Regions from separate parts of the Kribbella voronezhensis genome, predicted to be linked through region 2. Evidence: riboswitches for the same ligand, from Rfam matches in the RefSeq annotation. Region 2 holds a riboswitch; the other holds the start of a gene.
The links. Region 2 has a riboswitch for cobalamin ahead of EV138_RS36115 (ribonucleoside-diphosphate reductase subunit alpha). Riboswitches for the same ligand answer to the same signal wherever they lie in the genome.
Positions count from the first base shown of each region.

Region 1 (5,876 bases), on a different contig from region 2:
ACGGCCGGCTCATCACGATTCCGTTCTCGTTCAAGGCGTACGACGCCGAGGGGATCGCCAGCTACGCGCCGGATCTCGAGCGCTGCGCGCGGCTCGCCGGAATCGCCACCGCCCAGGCGAAGCTTCGCCACGTGGAGCCGAAGGACAAGAAGCTCGCGCTCGTCCTCTCGTCGTACCCGACCAAGCATGCCCGGATCGGCAACGCGGTCGGCCTCGACACACCCGCCTCCGCTGTCGTCCTGCTCGGTCGGCTCCAGGAGGCCGGCTACGACCTCGGACCGGACCTCAACCTCGACGAACTGCAAGGCGCCGACGGTGCGGACGGCCTGATCCACCGGCTGATCGCGGCCGGTGGGCACGACGTCGACTGGCTCACCGACGAGCAGTTGTCGAGCGCGGTCGCCAAGATCCCGCTGTCCACCTACGCGAAGTGGTTCGGCGCGGTACCGGAATCGTTGCAGACGGCAATGACCCAGGCGTGGGGCGAGGCGCCGGGAAGCCTGTACGTCGACCAGTCGGGCCCGGAGCCGGCGATCGCCTTGGCTGCCCTGCGGTTCGGCAACGTCGTACTGATGATCCAGCCGCCGCGCGGATTCGGGGAGAACCCGGTCGCGATCTACCACGACCCGGACATGGCGCCGTCTCACCACTACCTCGCGGCGTACCGGTGGCTCGAAGCATCGCCGGAAGACGGCGGCTTCGGCGCGCACGCCGTTGTGCACCTGGGCAAGCACGGCACGCTGGAATGGCTGCCTGGCAAGGGAATCGGTATGGCGGCCGACTGCGCGCCGGACGCCGTACTGGGCAACCTGCCGCTCGTGTACCCGTTCATCGTCAACGACCCGGGGGAGGGGACGCAGGCGAAGCGGCGCGGGCATGCGGTGATCGTGGACCACCTCGTACCGCCGATGGCGCGCGCCGAGACGTACGGCGACATGGCCAAGCTCGAGTATCTGCTCGACGAGTACGCGACCGTCTCCGCGCTCGACCCGGACAAGGTGCCGACGCTGCGGACGCAGATCTGGACGTTGATCCAGGCGGCCCAACTGCACCACGATCTGCACACGTCCGAGAAGCCGGAGGACGAGGAGTTCGACGAGTTCGTCCTGCACCTCGACGGGTATCTGTGCGAGATCAAGGACGTCCAGATCCGCGACGGGCTGCACATCCTCGGTGGCGGTCCCGTCGGCGAGGCCCGCGTCAACCTGGTCCTCGCAGTACTGCGTGCGCAGCAGATGTGGGGCGGCAAGGCGGGCGCGGTTCGGGGTCTGCGTGCTGCCTTGGGTGACACGTTCGGTGTCGACGAGGCCGCGATGCTCGCCGACCCAGGACAGGTCGTGCCGGAGCTCGCGGAACTGGCGACGCTCGCCGATCTGCCGGCCATCAGTGGTGCCGACGGTGTGGACCTGCTGGAGTCCGTCGCGCGCAAACTCGTGCTGGGTATGGAAACGCTCGGCTGGGATGCGGCCAAGGTGCCGGTCGTCGTCGACGAGGTTCTCGGCCGCGCGTCCGACGGCGTCACCGCCTCGCTGACCTTCGCCGCCACCGAGGTCGTGCCGCGACTGGCCCGGACCGGCGACGAGCTGACCAACGTACTGCGTGCACTGGCCGGCCGCTTCGTCGAAGCCGGCCCGTCCGGCTCGCCGACCCGCGGTCTGGTGAACGTCCTGCCGACCGGCCGCAACTTCTACGCGGTCGACCCGAAGGCCATCCCGAGCCGCAACGCGTGGGACGTCGGCGTCGCGCTGGCCGACTCGCTGCTCGCTCGACACCGGGCCGAGACGGGGGAGTGGCCGCGATCGGTCGGCCTGACCGTGTGGGGCACCTCCGCGATGCGCACTCAAGGCGACGACCTGGCCGAGGTGCTCTGGCTCCTCGGCTGCCGCCCGGTCTGGGACGAGGCGTCCCGCCGCGTCACCGGCTTCGAAGTTGTCCCTCTGGATGAGCTCGGTCGGCCGCGGGTCGACGTGACGATCCGGATCTCGGGGTTCTTCCGGGACGCCTTCCCGCACGTGGTTTCGCTGCTGGACGAAGCCGTTCGGACGGTCGCCGCGCTGGAAGAAGATGCCAGCGACAACTACCTTCGCGCGCACGTCCAGGCTGATGTTGCCGAGGGCAATGACTTGCGGTCGTCGACGGCCCGGGTCTTCGGTTCCAAGCCCGGCTCGTACGGTGCGGGGCTGCTGCCACTCGTCGACGCCCGGAACTGGCGGACCGACGCCGAGCTCGCCGAGGTCTACGCCGTCTGGGGCGGGTACGCGTACGGCAAGGACCTCGACGGCGCGGAGGCCCGGCCGTCGATGGAGCGCGCCTACGCGCGGATCCAGGTAGCGGCGAAGAACGCGGACACCCGCGAACACGACATCATGGACTCGGACGACTACTTCCAGTACCACGGTGGCATGGTCGCGATGGTGCGCCACCTGACCGGGTCGAACCCGAAGGCGTACATCGGCGACTCCGCCGTACCGGCTCAGGTGAAGACGCGGACGCTCGAGGAGGAGACCAAGCGGGTCTTCCGGGCGCGCGTGGTGAACCCGCGCTGGATGGCGGCGATGCAACGGCACGGGTACAAGGGCGCCTTCGAGATGGCCGCGACAGTGGACTACCTGTTCGGGTACGACGCGACCGCGGGCGTCGTGGACGACTGGATGTACGAGACGCTGACCAAGGAGTACGTCGCGAATCCGGAGATCGCCGAGTTCTTCCGCAAGTCGAACCCGTGGGCCCGGCACGGTATCGCCGAACGGCTGCTCGAGGCGGCTCAGCGCGGTCTGTGGTCGGAACCCACCGACGAGGCTCTGGAAACCCTGCGCACGGCCGTCCTGGAAACAGAAGGTGACATCGAGGATCGCGGCTGAGACACCATCCGGGGGCGGTCCGGTCGTGTGATTGGGTAATGACATGGCTTCTGAGCAGTTGCGAGTCCTGATCACCAACGACGACGGCTACCAGGCTCGGGGGATCCGGGCTTTGGCGCGCGCCGTCGCCTCGGCCGGTCACGAGGTGCTGGTGGTGGCGCCGCTGACGGACCAGAGCGGCGTCGGTACGGCGCGGGCCGGCTGGGTCAACCGGCCGATCACGACCGCCTCGGAGGACGACGACGGGATCACCTACATCGGGGTCGACGGCACGCCGGCGCTCGCTGTCACGATGGCCCGCCTCGGCGCGTTCGGCAAGTCGCCGGAGCTGGTCGTGTCAGGGATCAACCACGGCTACAACTTCGGCGCGATCCTGCACTCGGGCACGGTCGGCGCAGCGCTCACCGGCGCGACCCAAGGGGTGTCGGGGCTGGCGATCAGCATCGGCTCCGAGGACCCGCGGCACCTGGAGGTCGCGGCGGACATCGCCGCCGAGCTGATCGACTGGCTCCGCGACGAACCGGTCGGCACGGTCCTCAACATCAACGTTCCGGACGTCCCGAAGACCGACCTGCGAGGCGTCCGAAGCGCCCGCCTGGCACCGGTGAACCCCAGTCGCCTCAAGGCCGGCGTGGCGCCCACCGGCGAGCCGATCATGATCCTGCGCGACCCGGATCCGTCCCAGGACCCCGAATCCGACGAGGCACTACTGACCGAGGGCTATGTAACCGTCACCTCGATCACCGGCGTCCAGGCCCTCCCAGACACCAGCCCAGCCGAACACCTCAGCAAGCACCTCGACTAGCCCGCGCCCCCGACATCCCGCCAGCCCGGTTCCCGCGAGCCCGCCAGTCCGGGTTCCGCGAGCCTGCCAGGCCCGCGTTCCCGGGAGCCCGCTAGTCCGGTTCCCGTGAGCCCGTGAGCCCGGGAGCCCGCGAGCCCGCGAGCCCGCGAGCCCGCGAGGCCGCGTTCCCGCGAGCGCGCCAGGCCAGGTTCCGCGAGCCCGTGAGTCCGCGAGCCCGCCAGGCAAGGTTCCGTGAGCCCGTGAGCCCGCGTTCCCGGGAGCCCGCGAGCCCGCGTTCCCGCAAGCCCGCCAGTCTGGGTTCCGCGAGCCCGCTAGGCGGGTTCCTAGGCGGGTTCCGGGAGCCTGCTAGTCCGGTTCCCGCGAGCCCGAGAGCCCGCTAGGCCGCGTTCCCGGGAGCCCGCGCGTCCGGGTTCCCGGAGCCCGCTGGTCCGGGTTCCTGGGAGGCTGCTAGTCCAGTTCCCCGAGAGGCTGCTGGTTCGGTTCCCGGGAGGGTGCCGGGTGAGGTTGGTCTCCGGGCGGTGAGCGATGCCAGGTGGTGTGGAATGATCGCCGGGACGGTTGGAGAGGAACACCGGTGACGGCTCTGAAGGAGCCGGAGTCCGGGGCGGTCCCGCCACTGTGACCGGGTGCGAACCCGGAAGCCAGGACATCTCCCGCCGTCCGCCAGGGAGCGCTCTCCGCGTTCCGGGCGTGCCAGGTGCCGAGGCGGGCGTGGACACCCGCAGGACGAAGGGAACACCGCTGATGCGGCCAGCTCCACCCAATTCTCAGCCTGCCCCCACCCCCGCGCCCGAGCCCGACGGCGCGCTGCCGCAGGCCCCCTCACCGCAGGGCGCTCCGGCGGAAGGATCCGCGCCTCGCGGCGCGCTGCCGCAGGCCCCCTCACCGCAGGGCGCTCCGGCGGAAGGATCCGTACCTCGCGGCGCGCTGTCGCAGGCCCCCTCACCGCAGGGCGCTCCGGCGGGAGAGTCCGCGCCTCGCGGCTCTCTGTCGGAGGGGTCCGCGCCTCGCGGTGCGCTGTCGGACGGCTTTCCGTTCACCGCTGTTGTGGGGATGGAAGAGCTGCAGCTCGCCTTGATTCTTGCGGCGGTTTCGCCGGCGATCGGTGGAGTACTGATCCGGGGCGAGAAGGGTACGGCGAAGTCCACCGCTGTTCGCGCCCTCACTGAGATCCTCCCCGCTATCGAGGTGATCCCGTCCTGCCGCTTCTCCTGTGACCCGAACCACCCCTCCTCCGACTGCCCCGACGGTCCCCACGAGATCGCCGGCGAGAACGGGAGAGAGCGCTCCCTGCGATCCGCGCGATTGGTCGAGCTACCGGTCGGAGCGACCGAAGACCGCGTACTCGGCTCGCTGCATCTCGAGCGAGCGCTCTCCGAAGGCGTCACGGCGTACGAGCCGGGTCTGCTGGCCGCTGCACATCGCGGACTCCTGTACGTCGACGAGGTCAACCTGCTGCACGACCACCTGGTCGACGTACTCCTCGATGCCGCAGCGATGGGTCGCGCGACAGTCGAGCGGGACGGTGTCTCCGTCACCCACCCGGCGCGCTTCGTGCTCGTCGGCACCATGAACCCCGAGGAAGGCGAGCTCCGCCCTCAGCTTCTCGACCGATTCGGCCTGACGGTCGATGTCGTCGCGAGCCGGGACCCGGCCGTTCGCGTCGAGGTGATGCGGGCGCGGCTGAGCTACGAGGCCGGCCCGGCGGCGTACGTCGCCAAGTTCGCCGACGCCCAACGCGAACTCGCCGAGCGGATCGTGAAAGCGCAGAGCCTGCTGCCGGAGGTGATCCTGACGGACGCCGCACTCCGTCAGATCGCCGAGATCTGCGCGTCCTTCGACGTCGACGGCATGCGCGCAGACCTCGTCACAGCCCGTACCGCGGTCGCCCACGCCGCCTGGTCAGGGCGCACTGTGGTCGAGGTGGAGGACGTACGAGCGGCGGCCAAGCTCGCTCTCCCGCACCGCAAACGCCGCAACCCGTTCGACGCGCCCGGCCTGGACGACGAGCAACTCGACCAGGCGATCAAAGACAGCACCCCACCCGAACCGGACCCCGACGACGATCCCGACGGCGGCCCGGACAACCCGGGTGGTGGTCCGGACGGTGGTGGCCCGGACAACAGCGATGGGGGAGAGGAAGGCGACGCACCCCCAGAGCACGACGACGCATCCCCGCAGCACGACGCATCCTCGGACCAGGAGGCCTC
Region 1 is NZ_SOCE01000001.1:222,149-228,024, reverse strand. Features, by position in the region: gene cobN (cobaltochelatase subunit CobN) at 1-2,861, shown strand, start outside; gene surE (5'/3'-nucleotidase SurE) at 2,905-3,666, shown strand; cobalamin riboswitch at 4,205-4,341, shown strand; gene EV138_RS01010 (magnesium chelatase subunit D family protein) at 4,720-5,876, shown strand, end outside.
Region 1: another riboswitch for cobalamin. It lies ahead of EV138_RS01010 (magnesium chelatase subunit D family protein); the one in region 2 lies ahead of EV138_RS36115 (ribonucleoside-diphosphate reductase subunit alpha).

Region 2 (5,876 bases):
CCTGCTCGACCGCCGCGGCCGGCCGCACCACGTCCAGGTGGACCCGGTTTCGCAACGGCCGCGGCTCGGTCGACTGCCGGATCCGGAGCGCAGGGTCGCGCCGCAACGGGTCCGCCAAACCGCCGTCGTCCCCAGGCGCGTAGTCGAGCACGCGCTGCCAGAAACCTCCCACCCCGGACGGATTCGGGGACTCGAACACGACGCTCAGCTCCTGCAGCACGGCAGGGTTCGCGGTCGCCCCGAGATCCCGCGCGGCCGCCGACACCGCCTCCGCGTCCTTGTCTGAGCCGAGGCGCACCCGCAGGCCAGTCGCGCGCAAGTCGACCGCGACCTCGGCCGACAGCTCCACGATCCGCCCGGCCGGCGCAGCCCCCTCGACCAGCGAAGGCGTGTCGAACCATGCCGTCAGCACGCCGTCGACGAGCCGCCAATCCGTTCCGATCTCCGCCATGCTCGGCACTGTATAGCTCATTCCGGACGATCCCCTTCCGGATGGCATTCCTATCTCGGGCGGATGTTTGTTCAAGGTTGTTGGATAAGCTTGAACAAGGCACACTCGAGGTATGGCTCGGGTGGAACTGCATCGGTGGCCGGGACACCCGGATGGGTTCACCCGGGCCGAGCGGCTGGGCGGGTCGTACGAGTTGTACTTCCCGGATCCGCTGGTGGGGCGGGAGTTCGATCTCGACGACGACGTGCTGTCCGCGTTGGAGGACGCGGCCGGGGATCTCGCGCGGCTGGACGCGACGGCCGCGGTGCTGACCAACAGTGAGGCGCTGGCTCGGTTGTTGTTGCGGGCCGAGGCGGTCGGGTCGTCGCAGATCGAGGGCCTGGTGGTCGGGGCGCGGCGGTTGCTCAAGGCCGACGTACTGAGGGACGACTCCCGGCATCACGACGTCACCGCCGACGAGGTGCTCGGCGCGGTGGACGCGATGACCTGGGTGACCGAGTCCGTCCGGACCGGCGACAAACTCGAGGTGGAGCACCTGCTCGAAGCACACCGGCGATTGATGGCGCACTCGCCGACACCGGAGTACGGCGGCGAGGTGCGCTTCCTGCAGAACTGGATCGGCGGCCGCTCCCCCGCCGAGGCGTACTACGTTCCGCCGCCCGCCCAACTGGTGCCCGACCTGCTGGCCGACCTGATGACCTTCGTCCGCGAATCGCGCCTGCCCGTGCTGGCGAAAGCGGCCATCGCGCACGCCCAGTTCGAGACCATCCATCCCTTTGCCGACGGCAACGGCCGCACCGGGCGCGCGCTGATCCACCTGGTACTGCGGGCGGAAGGGCTCGTCGAACGCAGCGTCCCGCCGGTCTCGCTGTCGCTCGCCACCCACGCCACGCAGTACGTCGAAGCGCTCACCGCCTTCCGGCACACCGGCAGGGCGACGAGTCCGCGTGCTCGCCGGGCGGCGAACCAGTGGCTTCTCATGTTCGCCACGGCCTGCAGCCATGCGACCGCCGAGGCGGCTCGCTTCGAGCGCACCGCGGCGGATCTCAAGACCGAATGGCGCGAGCGAGCCGCGCCCGTTCGGGCCGGCTCGGCCGTCGATCTCCTGATCGAGACGCTGCCGGCAGCACCCGTGCTGACTCTGGCCGCCGCGGCCAAGCTGATCGACAGGTCTCAACAAGCCGCCAACCAGGCACTCACCCGGCTGACCGAGGCTGGTGTCCTGCGCGAGATCACGGACGGTCGCCGCAACCGGATCTACGAAGCTCCTGAACTGATCGATGCCTTCACCCTCCTCGAACGCCGGTTCGCCAGTCCGGCCGCGGACACCCTGATCGCGGCGCCTAGCAGACCCGTTCCGTCAGTGCCACGACCAACACGCTGAGCTGATTGACTTTCCTCGCTTTCTCGATGAACAATTCGAACATACGTTCGAGAGCAGGACCAAATCGGGGAGTGTGAGGATCTGTGATGCCGGAGCCGTTCGACTGGGACATCCTGCAGCGACCATCGGCGATGGCGATGGTGCGCGGGCAGCTCGGCTTCAGCTGGATGGTGTTGTCGGGCCGGCTCGCCGCGCTGACCGACGAGGAGTACTTCTGGCGCCCGAGCAGCGAGGCGCTGACCGTCGTCCGGCGGCAATATGCCGGCCGGTTCAGATCGCTCGGGTCCGGCGAGTGGGTCGCCCAATGGCCGGACGAGCCGGATCACCGGGGGCCGCGGACCATCGCCTGGCTGATCGCGCATCTGACCGAGACCTTCTTCGAGCGCTGGGAGTGGACCTTCGGCGCGAGCAGGCAAGGCCGGGCCGACATCACCCTGCACGGCAACGCGCAGGACGCGGTCGCCTGGCTCGCGCACTGGGTGGACGCCTGGAGCAACTCGATCGCCGAGCTGGACGAGGAGCAGGCGATGACCGTCGGCCTGTCCCAAGCCACGGAGCTCGACGCCGCCGAGCCCTTCGGCCACGTCGTCCTCCGGCTCAACCGCGAACTCATCCACCACGGCTCCGAGATCATGACGCTGCAAGACCTGCACGCCCTGGCCGCCTGACCAGCCCGCCGGCCGTCATCCGGCCGGTCCTGATGCGCCTGACCGCTGGGGCGACTGCTCCATTCCACCGCCCGGAGAACGCCCCGGCGGTCAGGTCCCCCTGTCCCACCGTTCATCCAGTGGGCCGGGGGCACAACCAGCTCTCAGGAAAGCGCCCCGGTGGCCAGCTCCCAGACCTGGTCGAAGGCGTTCATTTCAACGGGGTTGAAACGGTTCTTGGTGACAGCAACCGCCACGCCGGTAGCCGTGTCGGCGTACGCCGCCCCGCCCCCGAAGCCCACCATGCCGAACACGGTCGGCGCGACCGGTCGCATCCCCACCTGGCCGATCGTGTAGCCGAGCCCGTACCGCGCCGGGCCACCGGTCATCTCGTCGTTGCCGGCCGTGGAAAGACTCGCGATCTCCCGCAACCGGGCCGGGCTCACCAGCCGGACACCGTCGACCTCGTCGAGCAGCGCGGCGTACATCCGGGCCATCGATCGGGCGGTCACGATTCCCCCGGCGGGCACGTCGGAGCTGATCAGGCCGGGGTTGTTGGCATAGGCGGCATTCGGGAACAGCTGAAGAGGAGCAGCCTTGAACAACGGGAAGTCCGGTGGCAGCGAAGCGAACATCGCCGCCCCCTCCGGGTCGTCCTCGCAGCGCGCCACCCGGTCCAGCGCAGCAGCCGGTACGCCGAAGAACAACTCGCCGGCGACCCCCAGTCGCTCCCCGATCCCCTCGGCCAGCACCTGCGACATCGGCTTCCCGGTCGCCCGCCGGACGATCTCGCCGACGATGAACCCGAAGGTGACAGCGTGATAGCCGACCCGCTCCCCCGGCTTCCACCACGGTTCGAGGTCGGCGATCAGCGCACACATCCCGTCCCAGTCACACAGCCGCTCCACTGTCAGGTCGGCCGGCACCGCCGGGACCCCGGCCGAGTCAGCACCTGTCTGACCGTCGCGGACTCCTTGCCGTGCGCACCGAACTCGGGCCACAGCTCGGCCACCAAGGTGTCGTAACCGAAGACTCCCTGCTCGACCAGCACGTGCACGACGGTCGCGGCGACGCCCTTGACCGCGGAGGCGGCGTAGAACAGCGTGTCCGACCCGACCGGCCGCCCGGTCTCGCTGTCAGCGACGCCGGCCACCGCGTCCACGATCAACTCGCCGCGGCGATAGACGGCGGCCTGCACCCCGGTCTCGGTTCCCGACTCGACCAGCCTGTCGATGACAGCCTGCACCCGCTCCTGCAAATCGCTCATCCCGGTTCCTCTCAGGCGACGGCGTCGCCCCACCGGCGACTCGCAGTACTTGGTCGGAGCTGTCGAGCCCAGCTTGACATTGGCCCACGAGGCGATCTTTCCACAACATGTGCGACACGCGGCGCGTCGTACCACTAGATGTAGGGGTTGCGGGGTTAGTGTCTTCCTACTGGTCGACAGGGGAATCCGGTGGAAATCCGGAGCTGCCCCGCAGCGGTAAGCGGGGACTGTGTTCCGTGAGCCCGAATACCTGTCGCCGGGGCGCACACCGCCGGTGTGCGCTGTCCGAGGCCTCGAGGGCGGGCCGCAGGGCGTGACAGAACGGGTTCGGTAGCGGCCCCTGTCTCGTCGTGCGCGCAACTCCCCAGGTCCCGGTCGTCAAAGACTCGCGTGGAGAGAGCGCTTGTGACCATCGTTTCGTCATCTGAACCAACCACCGGACGAGCACCGCACCAGCTGACCGTCGTACGGCGTGACGGGAGCAGTGCCGCGTTCGACCCGACCAAGATCTCGGTTGCCCTGAGCAAAGCCTTCCTCGCCGTCGAAGGCGCCGAGGCCGGCAGCAGCCATCGCGTCCGCGACCTGGTCGCCGACCTGACCGACCGGGTCGTCGCCGCACTGACCAGCCGCGGTGACGCGCGGCGCAGCGTGCAGGTCGAGGACATCCAGGACCAGGTCGAGCTGGCGCTGATGCGGGCCGGCGAGCACCAGGTCGCCCGGGCCTATGTGCTCTACCGCGAGGAGCGCACCAAGGCCCGCACCCCCGACACCACCGCCGAGCTCGACACCAAGCCCGTCATCAACGTCCGTGCCGCCGACGGCACCACCGCAGCTCTCGACATCGACCGGCTGCGTGTGATCGTCGCCGAGGCGGCGGCAGGCCTCGAGTCGGTCGACGCCGAGCTGATCCTGAACGAGACACTCGGCTCCTGCTACGACGGCATCGCCCAGCACGAGGTCGAGCTGGCCCTCGTGATGGCCGCCCGTGGCTACGTGGAGACCGAGCCGGAGTACAGCTTTGCCGCGGCTCGGCTGCTGCTCGACCAGATCCGCCGGGAGACGCTCGGCCGGGTGCACGGCGAGCCGCGCCAGGCGAGCCAGGCCGACATGGCCACGGCGTACGTCGACTACTTCCCGCTCTACATCCAAACTGGGATCGACGCCGGGCTGCTCGACCCCGAGTTGGCCACCTTCGACCTGGCGAAGCTGGCGGCGGCGATCAAGCCGGAGCGCGACCTCGACTTCGCCTTCCTCGGCCTGCAGACCCTCTACGACCGCTACCTGCTGCACATCGACAAGACCAGGTTCGAGCTTCCGCAGGCGTTCTTCCTGCGCGTCGCGATGGGGATCGCGCTCAAGGAAGACAACCGCGAGGACCGCGCGATCGAGTTCTACGAGCTGCTCAGCTCGTTCCGCTTCATGTCCTCGACGCCGACGCTGTTCAACTCCGGTACGACGCGGCCGCAGCTGTCCTCGTGCTTCCTGACCACCGTCGAGGACGACCTGGCCGGCATCTTTTCCGGCATCCGCAACAACGCGCTGCTCGCGAAGTACTCGGGCGGACTCGGCAACGACTGGACTCCGGTGCGCGGGATCGGCGCCAAGATCCGCGGCACCAACGGTGAGTCGCAAGGCGTCGTACCGTTCCTCAAGATCGCCAACGACACGGCGGTCGCGGTCAACCAGGGCGGCAAGCGCAAGGGTGCCGTCTGCGCGTACCTCGAGACCTGGCACATGGACATCGAGGAGTTCCTCGACCTCCGCAAGAACACCGGCGACGAACGCCGCCGTACGCACGACATGAACACGGCGAACTGGGTGCCCGACCTCTTCCTGCAGCGGGTCGAGGCCGGTGGCGACTGGACGCTCTTCTCCCCCGACGAGGTCCCGGACCTGCACGACCTGTACGGCGCGGCCTTCGCCACGGCGTACGAGAACTACGAGCGGGCCGCCGAGCGCGGCGAGATCCGGGTGTTCCGCAGGGTGAAGGCGGTCGACGTGTGGCGCCGGATGCTGACCGTCCTGTTCGAGACCGGTCACCCGTGGATCACCTTCAAGGACGCCTGCAACCTGCGGTCGCCGCAGCAACACGACGGCGTGGTCCACTCGTCGAACCTGTGCACCGAG
Region 2 is NZ_SOCE01000003.1:312,585-318,460, reverse strand. Features, by position in the region: gene EV138_RS36135 (VOC family protein) at 1-451, opposite strand, end outside; gene EV138_RS36130 (Fic family protein) at 564-1,835, shown strand; gene EV138_RS36125 (DinB family protein) at 1,922-2,503, shown strand; partial or broken gene EV138_RS36120 (serine hydrolase domain-containing protein) at 2,647-3,749, opposite strand; cobalamin riboswitch at 3,886-4,021, shown strand; gene EV138_RS36115 (ribonucleoside-diphosphate reductase subunit alpha) at 4,155-5,876, shown strand, end outside.